Linked DNA regions of Aquabacterium sp. OR-4. The protein of the gene in region 2 interacts with the protein of the main gene of each other region in a pairwise test. Links are inferred from orthologs where the notes say so. Each region holds a gene or a part of one and is shown on either strand. Other genes may lie near its edges.

What was found.
Region 1: the proteins of secA (region 2) and secB interact in binary tests that used the Escherichia coli proteins (3 or more experiments, as listed by UniProt). The link is inferred for Aquabacterium sp. OR-4 from one-to-one orthologs.
Region 3: the proteins of secA (region 2) and ybgC interact in binary tests that used the Escherichia coli proteins (3 or more experiments, as listed by UniProt). The link is inferred for Aquabacterium sp. OR-4 from one-to-one orthologs.

What each region holds. Positions count from the first base shown.
Region 1 is NZ_JAOCQD020000001.1:1,067,072-1,070,249, reverse strand. The notes cover bases 248-2,961. They hold secB (protein-export chaperone SecB), read right to left. Parts: upstream 1,973-2,961; coding sequence 1,523-1,972; downstream 248-1,522. Other genes in these bases: N4G63_RS04480 (rhodanese-like domain-containing protein), read right to left, coding at 2,534-2,932; grxC (glutaredoxin 3), read right to left, coding at 2,146-2,406; N4G63_RS04495 (NAD(P)H-dependent glycerol-3-phosphate dehydrogenase), read right to left, coding at 460-1,455; N4G63_RS04500 (tRNA (cytidine(34)-2'-O)-methyltransferase), read left to right, coding at 248-418. Outside these bases: more of N4G63_RS04500, read left to right, coding at 1-247; gpmI (2,3-bisphosphoglycerate-independent phosphoglycerate mutase), read left to right, coding at 3,091-3,178. UniProt on the Escherichia coli protein: One of the proteins required for the normal export of some preproteins out of the cell cytoplasm. It is a molecular chaperone that binds to a subset of precursor proteins, maintaining them in a translocation-competent state.
Region 2 is NZ_JAOCQD020000001.1:2,848,325-2,852,039, forward strand. Bases 188-3,438 are described here. They hold secA (preprotein translocase subunit SecA), read right to left. Parts: upstream 3,133-3,438; coding sequence 388-3,132; downstream 188-387. Other genes in these bases: N4G63_RS12165 (FxDxF family PEP-CTERM protein), read right to left, coding at 188-216. In the rest of the region: more of N4G63_RS12165, read right to left, coding at 1-187; N4G63_RS12175 (hypothetical protein), read left to right, coding at 3,467-3,715. UniProt on the Escherichia coli protein: Required for protein export, interacts with the SecYEG preprotein conducting channel.
Region 3 is NZ_JAOCQD020000002.1:167,148-170,591, forward strand. Bases 218-3,197 are described here. They hold ybgC (tol-pal system-associated acyl-CoA thioesterase), read left to right. Parts: upstream 218-1,478; coding sequence 1,479-1,916; downstream 1,917-3,197. Other genes in these bases: N4G63_RS12915 (pyridoxal phosphate-dependent aminotransferase), read left to right, coding at 283-1,479; tolQ (protein TolQ), read left to right, coding at 1,913-2,614; N4G63_RS12930 (biopolymer transporter ExbD), read left to right, coding at 2,629-3,057. Also shown: N4G63_RS12910 (phosphate/phosphite/phosphonate ABC transporter substrate-binding protein), read right to left, coding at 1-43; cell envelope integrity protein TolA, read left to right, coding at 3,229-3,444.

The DNA of each region.
Region 1 (3,178 bases), 1.8 Mb from region 2 along the record:
GGCAGCCAACACCGGCTGTGCGCTGCATCTGGTGGAGCCACTGGGCTTCTCGATGGACGACAAGCTGCTGCGCCGCGCCGGGCTCGACTACCACGAGTACGCCGCGGTGCACCGCCATGCCGACTGGGCCGCGCTGCAGCAGGTGCGGCAGGCCAGCGGCGGCCGGGCCTTCGCGTTCACCACCCGCGGCGCGCTGGCGCTGGCCGAGGCCTCGCGCCAGGGCTGGCAGGCCGGTGACTGGTTTGTCTTCGGCAGCGAGTCGGGCGGCCTGCCCGAGGCGGTGCGCGAGGGCTTTGCCAGCGAGCGCCGGGTGCGGCTGCCGATGCGCGCCGGCCAGCGCAGCCTGAACCTCAGCAATGCCGTGGCCGTGGTGGTGTTCGACGCCTGGCGCCAGTTGGCCTACGACGGCGGCAGCTGAGCCAGGCCGCGGCGCCTGGGCCGCGAGAGGGTGCCTGACGCTCAGCCGGCGCGGTGCGCCAGCTCGGCGCGCGCCTCGCGCCGCATCAGCTCGCGCAGCGCCTGGCCGGGTGTGGCGCGGCCCTGCAGCACGGCCACCACGGCGTCGGTGATGGGCATGTCCACACCCAGGTCCTGGGCACGCTGCTGCAGCGTGGCGGCGGTGTAGACGCCCTCGGCCACATGGCCCAGGCAGGCCAGGATCTCGGGCAGCGCCCGGCCCTCGGCCAGCAGCAGGCCCACCTTGCGGTTGCGCGACAGGTCGCCGGTGGCGGTGAGCACCAGGTCACCCAGGCCCGACAAGCCCATGAAGGTGTCGGCCCGCGCACCCAGCGCCAGGCCCAGGCGGGTCATCTCGGCCAGGCCGCGGGTGATGAGTGCGGCGCGCGCGTTCTGGCCCAGCTGCAGGCCGTCGGCAATGCCGGTGGCGATGGCCATCACGTTTTTCACCGCGCCACCCACTTCCACGCCCACCGCATCGGGCGAGGTGTAGACGCGCAGGCTCTCGCTGTGGAAGGCCTGCACCGCCAGATCGCACAGCGCGGCATCGGCACTGGCGGCCACCAGCGCGGTGGGCTGGCCACGCGCCACCTCGAGCGCGAAGCTCGGGCCCGACAGCACGCCGGCGCGCAGATCGGGCCGGATGGCGCGCGCGATCTCGTGGCCCAGCGCGCCGGTGTTCTGCTCGAAGCCCTTGCTGAGCCACAGCACGCGCGTGGCCACGGGCAAGGCCGCAAGACGCTCGCGCAGCCCGGCGGTGGGCGCGCCGATGATGGCCAAGCCCTCGGCGCTGCGCGCCGCGGCCAGCCCGGCATCGGCACTGATCTCCAGCGCCTCGGGCAGCACCACCTCGGGCAGATAGCGCGCATTGCGCCGCGTGCGCGCCATCTCGGCGGCCTGGTCGGCGTCGCGCGCCCACAGCAGCACGCGGTGGCGCGGTGCGGCGGCCACGGCCAGTGCCGTGCCCCAGGCACCCGCGCCCCACACGACCACGGACAAGTCAGTACCCATGTCGGTCAGCGGCAGCGGCGTGGCCGACTGCCGGTGTGCAAGAACCCGGTCGGGCTCAGTTCGCGCCGTTGCCGCCGGCCTGGGCCTGCTGGGCTTCGAACATGGCCTGGAAGTTCACCTCGGTGAGCAGGATCGGCGGGAAGCCGGCACGCGTGCACACGTCGGACACGATGGCGCGCAGGTACGGGTAGATCATCTGCGGGCAGACGATGCTCAGGATGCCCTGCAGCTGGTCTTGCGGCACATGGCGGATCTCGAAGATGCCGGCCTGCTTGGCCTCCACCAGGAACAGCGTGCGCTCGCCGACCTTGGTGGTGACGGTGGCGGTGACCGTGACTTCGAAGATGCCGTCGGCCACGCCCTCGGCGCCCATCGACAGGTTGATGTCGACCTGCGGCTGCTGCTGCTCGAGCAGGATCTGCGGCGAGTTGGGCTGCTCCAGCGACAGATCCTTCAGATACATGCGCTGGATCTGGAACACGGGGGTATCGTCTTGGTCGGCCATGGCGCTCAATCGCTGGGGATGAAAAAAGGCCCGCCGCCACATGCCGTCTCGACATGGACCCGCGGGCTGACTGCGGCGCGGATTATGGCGCAGCCGATGTGACGCTTCGGCGCGGCGCCGATGCGTTGAAACCAGCCCCGCCGGGCCGCCCCAAGCGCCCGGGCAGCCGCCGCTCAGGCGCCCTGCAGCAGGGGCAGCAGGCCGCCGCTGCGGTCGAGCGCCATCAGGTCGTCGCAGCCGCCCACATGGGTGGCGCCGATGAAGATCTGCGGCACCGTGCGGCGGCCGGTCAGCTCGATCATTTCGTCGCGGCGCTCGGGCAGCAGATCCACACGCACTTCCTCGATCGTGGCCACGCCGCGCTGCTGCAACAAGGCCTTGGCGCGCACGCAGTAGGGGCAGACCTGGGTCGTGTACATGCGGACCGGGTTCATGGCGTGGCACTGGGTGCGTGAGTTGCGGGGCTGCAAATTGTGGCAGCCGTGCGATACCCCTGCATGTTTGTGGGCCGATGCCGGCTGTGGCAGGCGCCACCCGGCAGCGGCAGCGGCGCTCAGCCGCTCAAGCCTTCTCGACCGGCAGATTGGCCTCGCGCCAGGCAGCCAGGCCGCCGTGCAGCGCCACCGCGCGTTCGTGGCCGGCCTTGCGCAGCTGGCCCGCGGCGCGGCTGGCGCGCGCCCCGCTGGCGCACACCAGGATCACCGGCAGCGCCTTGTTCGACGGCAGCTCCTTGGCGCCGGCCAGCTGGGCCAGCGGCACGTTGCGCGCGCCCTGCGGATGGCCGGCGGCGTATTCGGCCGGCTCGCTCACATCGATCAGCACGCCCTTCTCGCGGTTGATCAGGGCCACGGCCTGGGTGGTGCCGATGCCGGAGCCCTTCTGCAGTGCTTGCCACAGCAGGATGCCGCCCGAGACAAGCGCCAGGGCGATCAGCATCCAGTTGTCGATGATGAACTTCACGTTGCCGTCTCAGGAAATGGGGAGCCCGCGATTATGCCGGCGCCCGGGCCGCCGGCCGCCGTGGCCGGGGCGCCATGGCGCTGCCGGCGGCGCGCGCGGTGCGGGGCGCCGCAGCTAGACTCCCGGCGTCTTCAGCCCCACCCCCTGACCGATCCGCCATGAAACTCAGCCCTGCCCAAGCCCCTGCCCGCGTCGTGTTCCTGGTGCTGGATGGTGTGGGCGACGGCCCGGGCGACGCCTTCGATG
Region 2 (3,715 bases):
GGCGGTGGAGACATTCGGGGTGAACGACGAGATGCCACCGAGCACGTCGCTCAGGCTTGCCAGCGAGAACGAATAGTTCAGGGTGAACAGGCCCGTGCCCGAACCACCAATCAGCGACGCATCTTCGGTGAGCGTGCCCAGGGGCATGGTGGCAGCAAAGCTGGACGTACCGGCCAGAACCAGGGTTGCCGCGGCAACGATCGACTTCAGTTTCATATAAACCTCTCCTTGAATCAGTGGATGAACCAGAGCAAGTTGCGTGCCGAGCTCATCCGTACAGCAGCTTGCCAACTCGGTTGAAGCTTAACCAGTCGCCTTGTCTGGAGCACCCCTTACACAAGGGATCACCCGAGTATCAGAGTGCAACGCAAGAGGGTATTTGACCGATTACGCCAGTTTTCCGTGGCAGTTTTTATACTTTTGACCACTTCCACACGGGCAGGGGTCATTGCGCCCGACGCGCGGCGCCTGCGCGGCGGCGCCCGTCGGATCGGCTTCCTGGCTGACGCTGCCGTCTTCGTTGGGATGCGTGTAGGTCACGTTGCCGAGCTGGCTGGCCGAGCTTTCGATGGCTTCGGCGGCCTGGGCGGCCTGCTCCTGCGACTGGATGCGCACGGTCATCAGGATGCGCGTGACCTCCATCTTCACCACGTCCAGCAACTGGCTGAACAGTTCGAAGGCTTCGCGCTTGTATTCCTGCTTGGGATTTTTTTGCGCATAGCCGCGCAGATGGATGCCCTGGCGCAGGTAGTCGAGCGCGGCCAGGTGCTCGCGCCAGTGGCTGTCGATGGACTGCAGCAGCACCATGCGCATGAACGGGCTGAACTGCTCCGAACCCACGATGTCTAGCTTTGCCTGGAAGGCGGCGTCGGCCGCGGCCACCACGCGCTCGACGATGTCTTCGTCGGTGATGGCGTCGCTCTTCTCGACCTCGGCGCGCAGGTTCACCGCCAGCTGCCACTCGTCGGCCAGCACCTTCTCGAGGGCCGCCAGATCCCACTGCTCCTCCACCGATTCGGCCGGCACATGCGTGCGCACCACCTCGGTCATGGCGCTCTTGCGCAGGTTGACGATCTGCGCCTGCACTGATTCGGACTCGAGGATCTCGTTGCGCTGCTGGTAGATCACCTTGCGCTGGTCGTTCGAGACATCGTCGTACTCGAGCAGCTGCTTGCGCACGTCGAAGTTGCGCGCCTCCACCTTGCGCTGGGCGCTTTCGATGCTGCGGGTGACGATGCCGGCCTCGATGGCCTCGCCCTCGGGCATCTTCAGGCGGTCCATGATGGCGCGCACGCGGTCGCCGGCGAAGATGCGCATCAGCGAATCGTCCAGCGACAGGTAGAAGCGGCTCTGGCCGGGGTCGCCCTGGCGGCCGGCACGGCCACGCAGCTGGTTGTCGATGCGACGGCTCTCGTGGCGCTCGGTGGCGATGATGCGCAGGCCGCCGGCAGCCTTGACCTGGGCGTTCAGGCCCTCCCACTCACCATGCAGCTGGGCGATGCGGCGGGCCTTCTCGTCGGCCGGGACGGCCTCGTCGGCCTCCACCATCTGCACCTGCTTCTCGACATTGCCGCCCAGCACGATGTCGGTGCCGCGGCCGGCCATGTTGGTGGCAATGGTGATCATGCCCGGCCGTCCGGCCTGGGCCACGATCTCGGCCTCCTTGGCATGCTGCTTGGCGTTGAGCACCTGGTGCGGCAGCTTGGCCTTGTTGAGCAGGCCGCTGATCAGCTCGGAGTTCTCGATCGACGTGGTGCCCACCAGCACCGGCTGGCCACGCTCGTGGCTGGCGCGGATGTCGGCCGTGACGGCGTCGAACTTCTCCTTGGCGGTCTTGTAGACCAGGTCGAGCTCGTCCTTGCGCACGCGCTGGCGGTTCGACGGAACCACCACGGTCTCGAGACCGTAGATCTCCTGGAACTCGTAGGCCTCGGTGTCGGCCGTGCCGGTCATGCCGCCCAGCTTGCCGTACATGCGGAAGTAGTTCTGGAAGGTGATCGAGGCCAGGGTCTGGTTCTCGCTCTGGATCTCGACGCCTTCCTTGGCCTCCACCGCCTGGTGCAGGCCATCGCTCCAGCGGCGGCCGGTCATCAGGCGGCCGGTGAACTCGTCAACGATGACGATCTCGCCGCCCTGGTTCACGTAGTGCTGGTCGCGGTGGTACAGGTGGTGGGCCCGCAGCGCCGCGTACACATGGTGCATCAGCGTGATGTTGGCGGCGTCGTACAGGCTGGCGCCTTCCACCAGCAGGCCGGCATTGCGCAGCAGGGTTTCGGCGTTTTCGTGGCCGTCTTCGGTCAGATAGACCTGGTGGGTCTTTTCGTCGACCGTGAAGTCACCAGCCTCGACCACGCCCTCGCCGGTGCGCGGGTCGGCCTCGCCGATCTGCTTCTTGAGGCCCGGCACCACAGCGTTGATCTTGACGTACAGATCGGTGTGGTCCTCGGCCTGGCCACTGATGATCAGCGGCGTGCGCGCCTCGTCGATCAGGATCGAGTCGACCTCGTCGACGATGGCGAAGTTCAGGCCCCGCTGCACGCGGTCGGCCACCTCGTAGACCATGTTGTCGCGCAGGTAGTCGAAGCCGAACTCGTTGTTCGTGCCGTGGGTGATGTCGGCGCCGTAGGCGGTCTGCTTTTGCTGACGGTCAAGCCCCGGCACATTGATGCCGACCGAGAGGCCCAGAAAGCCGTAGAGCCGGCTCATCCACTCAGCGTCGCGGCGCGCCAGGTAGTCGTTGACGGTGATGACATGCACGCCCTTGCCCGACAGCGCATTCAGGTACACCGGCAACGTGGCGGTGAGCGTCTTGCCTTCGCCGGTGCCCATCTCGGCGATCTTGCCGTGGTGCAGCGCCATGCCGCCGAGCATCTGCACATCGAAGTGGCGCATCTTCATCGTGCGCTTGCCGGCCTCGCGCACGGTGGCAAAGGCTTCGGGCAGCAGGTCGTCGAGCGACTCGCCCTTGGCCAGGCGCTGGCGGAACTCGTCGGTCTTGGCCCGCAGTGCCGCGTCGTCGAGCTTCTCGAACTGCGGCTCCATCGCATTGATGCGGTCGACAACCTTGCGGTACTGCTTCAACAGGCGGTCGTTGCGGCTGCCGAAAATCGAGGTGAGAAGCTTGGGCAACATGCGGCGAGGGGGCTTGGCGGTGCGGATGGGCTCGCACAGCCTTCGGGCGTCGGATCGGTCCGGCGCGATCGGGCTGCGGCAAGAACCCGTCACGCGGGTATCGGGGCTTGGGGCCTGCCGGCGCGGCTGGCCACGGCACGGTGGTCGACGTCAACGCGTGCTGCCGGGCAGATGGGGCCGGCAGACCGGGCCACAAGGCCGGCATTTGCCATTCATCAGCGGCAGCTCGCAAAGCGCACGAGTCTATCATTCGGGTGCTGCAGCCCCACCTGGCGCCAGGCGCTCCTGCCCGGGCGCGCAGACCGGGCTGCCACCTCACCGCCTTCGCCGCCCCATGAGCCTTCCTCCCCGTCGCCCGCCTGCCGGCTCGGCCCCGCTGCCCCCGGGCACGCGCGGCATCGAGCAGGCCCTGGCCGGCAGCCAGGCGCTGGCCTCGCTGGTGCAGCGCATGCGCGAGTCAGAGGGTCGGCTGGCCTGCGTGCGGCCGCTGCTGCCGCCACCCATGCGCGCCCATGTCAAGGCCGGTCCGCTGGACGACGAGGGCTGGACCTTGCTGGCCACCAACCCCGCGGTATCGGCCAAG
Region 3 (3,444 bases), on a different replicon or contig from region 2:
CGCCCCCGGCCAGCAGGGTGCCCATCCACATCCGTCGGTTCATCGGCTGATGCATGCTGCTCGTCTTTCTTGGGTGGCCGTCGGCAACAGGCGCAACGATAGCGCCTGCGCCGCAACCCGCATCCGGGCTTTCGGCCACTTCGGGCCCGACTTGAGCCACCGCGCCGCGCCACGGCCCGCGGCGTGCGGGCTCCTAGAATGGCACGGCCTGCCCAGGCACCGGGCTCGCCGCACCCGCTGGCGGCCCCATCCCTCCCCCCACCCTGCCCAGGACGACACTGCGTGAAGCTGGCCCAGCGCCTTGATCGGATCGAACCCTTCTACGTGATGGAGTGCGCCAAGGCCGCACAGCAGATCGCCGCCAGCCCCGAGTGCGACCCCGCCCGCGGCGGCGAGCGCATGATCTTCCTGAACATCGGCGAGCCCGACTTCACCGCCCCGCCGCTGGTGCAGGAGGCGGCCGCCCGCGCCATCCGCGACGGCCGCAGCCAGTACACCCAGGCGCTGGGCCTGCCCGAGCTGCGCGAGGCCATCTCGGGCTGGTATGCCAGCCGCTTCGGGCTGCAGGTGCCGGCACGGCGCATCGTCATCACCGCCGGCGCCTCGGCCGCCCTGCAGCTGGCCTGCCTGGCCCTGTTCGAGGCCGGCGACGAGGTGCTGATGCCCGACCCCAGCTACCCCTGCAACCGGCATTTCGTGGCCGCGGCCGATGCCGTGGCACGGCTGCTGCCGGCGTCGGCCGAGCACCGCTTCCAGCTCGACGCCGACGCGGTGGCGCAGGCCTGGGGCCCGGCCACGCGCGGCGTGCTGCTGGCCTCGCCGTCCAACCCCACCGGCACCTCGATCCACCCCGACGAGATGCGCCGCATCGCCCAGGTGGTGAAGGCGCGCGACGGCGTGGCCATCGTCGACGAGATCTACCTCGGCCTGAGCTACGACGCGCAGTTCGGCCGCAGCGCGCTGGCGCTGGATGCCGAGTTCGGCGAGCACCTGGTCAGCGTCAACAGCTTCTCCAAGTACTTCAACATGACCGGCTGGCGCCTGGGCTGGATGGTGCTGCCTGAAGCCCTGGTGGCACCGGTGGAGCGGCTGGCGCAAAACCTGTTCATCTGCGCGTCCACGCTGGCCCAGCAGGCGGCGCTGGCCTGCTTCCACCCCGAATCGATTGCCGAATACGAGCGCCGCCGCCAGGTGTTTCGCGAGCGTCGCGACCGCGTGGTGCCGGCGCTGCAGGCCCTGGGCCTGGCCGTGCCGGTGACGCCCGATGGCGCCTTCTACGCCTGGGCCGACTGCAGCGCCCACCATGCCGACAGCTGGGATTTCGCGTTCGAGCTGATGCACCGGGCCCATGTGGCGCTGACGCCGGGCCGCGACTTCGGCCGCCACGATCCGCAGCGCTGGCTGCGGCTGTCGTTCGCCACCGCCACGCCGCTGCTCGACGAGGCCCTGCACCGGCTGCAGCGCGTGCTGGCCCGCTGATGTCCGACGCTGCAGCCGCATCCCCCGCGGTGGTGCACCGCCACGCCGTGCGCGTGTACTGGGAAGACACCGACGCCGGCGGCGTGGTGTTCTACGCCAACTACCTGAAGTTTTTCGAGCGCGCACGCACCGAATGGCTGCGCGCGCTCGGCCTGGGCCAGCAGTTGCTGCGCGAGGCCACCGGCGCGATCTTCATCGTCAGCGACACCGCCCTGCGCTACCGCGCGCCGGCGCGGCTGGATGACCTGCTCGAGATCACCGTGGCACCCACCGAGATCGGCCGCGCCTCGATGGTCCTGGCCCAACAGGCCTGGCGCGGCGACCTGCTGCTGTGCGAGGGCACGATCCGCATCGGCTGCATCGACGCCGTCAGCTTCCGCCCCCGCCGCTTTCCCACCCAGATCACCGAACGGCTTGCGCCGCTGTCGACGCCATGAACCAGGATTTCTCCATCATCACCCTCGTGCTGCACGCCAGCCTGGTGGTGCAGCTCGTGATGGCCGGGCTGCTGCTCACCTCGCTGGCCAGCTGGACCGTGATCTTCGGCAAGCTGATCGGCCTGCGCGCGGTGCGCCAGGGCAACGAGGAGTTCGAGCGCGAGTTCTGGGCCGGCAAGAACCTCTCGGACCTGTACAACGCGGTGGCCAACAAGCTCAACTCGTCGCCGATGGAGCGGCTGTTTGCCAGCGGCATGCGCGAGTTTCTGAAGCTGCGCGAGCGCCGGCTCGATGGCCAGGCCCAGCTCGACGGCGCCCGCCGCGCCATGCGCGCCAGCCTGCAACGCGAGCTCGACGTGATCGAGGGCAATGTCGGCTTCCTGGCCTCGGTGGCCTCGGTGAGCCCGTACGTGGGCCTGTTCGGCACGGTGTGGGGCATCATGCATGCGTTCGTGGGCCTGTCCAACGTGCAGCAGGTCACGCTGGCCACCGTGGCGCCCGGCATCGCCGAGGCCCTGGTGGCCACCGCCATCGGCCTGTTCGCGGCCATTCCGGCGGTCATCGCCTACAACCGCTTCGCGCGCGACATCGACCGCATCGCGATCCAGCTCGAGAGCTTTACCGACGAGTTCTCCAACATCCTGCAGCGCAATGCAGGTGCCCCGGCGCCAGCCCCGGGCGCACCGGCAGGCCGCTGAGCGGGGCGCCCGCCATGGCAGCCGTAGCCCCCCGAGGCGGCCGCGCGCGACGCCGCGCGATGGCCGAGATGAACATGGTGCCCTTCATCGACGTGATGCTGGTGCTGCTGATCATCTTCATGGTCAGCGCGCCGCTGATCACCACCGGCCTGGTCGACCTGCCCAGCGTGGGCAAGGCCAAGACCCAGCCGCCGCACGTGGTGGAGGTGGTGGTGGGCAGCGACGAGAAGCTGCGCCTGCGCCTGGATGGCGGCGAGCCGCAGCCGGTGGCCATCAGCCGCCTGGCCGCCGAGGTGAAGAAGCTGCAGGCCGGTGATGCCCAGGTGCCGGTGGTGATCTCGGCCGACAAGAACGTCAAGTACGACGCCGTGGTGCGTGCCATGGACACGCTGCAGCGCAACGGCATCGCCCGCGTTGGCCTGGCGGTGCGCCAGGGCGGCTGACATGGCGGCGATGGGCCTCACGGCCAACGACCCGCTGCTGCCGCGCCAGCCCGGTGGCATGGGCCTGGGTGCCGCGCTGGCGCTGCTGGCCCATGGCGGCCTGGTGGCGGCACTGGCGCTGGCCCTCCACTGGAAGCTGCCACCGACGCCGCCGGTGGTGTCGGCCGAGCTGTGGTCGGCCGTGCCGCAGGCCGCAACGCCCGCGCCACCGCCCGAGGCCACGCCGCCGGTGGCCCCACCCCCACCCGCGGCACCGCACCTGCACCGGAGCCCTCGCCCGCACCGCCCCCGACGCCAGCCCCACCCGCGCCCACCGCGGCCGAGCTGCAGGCCCAGCGCGATGCCGACATCGCCCTCGCCAGGCAGCGCGAGAAGGCCCGCGAGCAG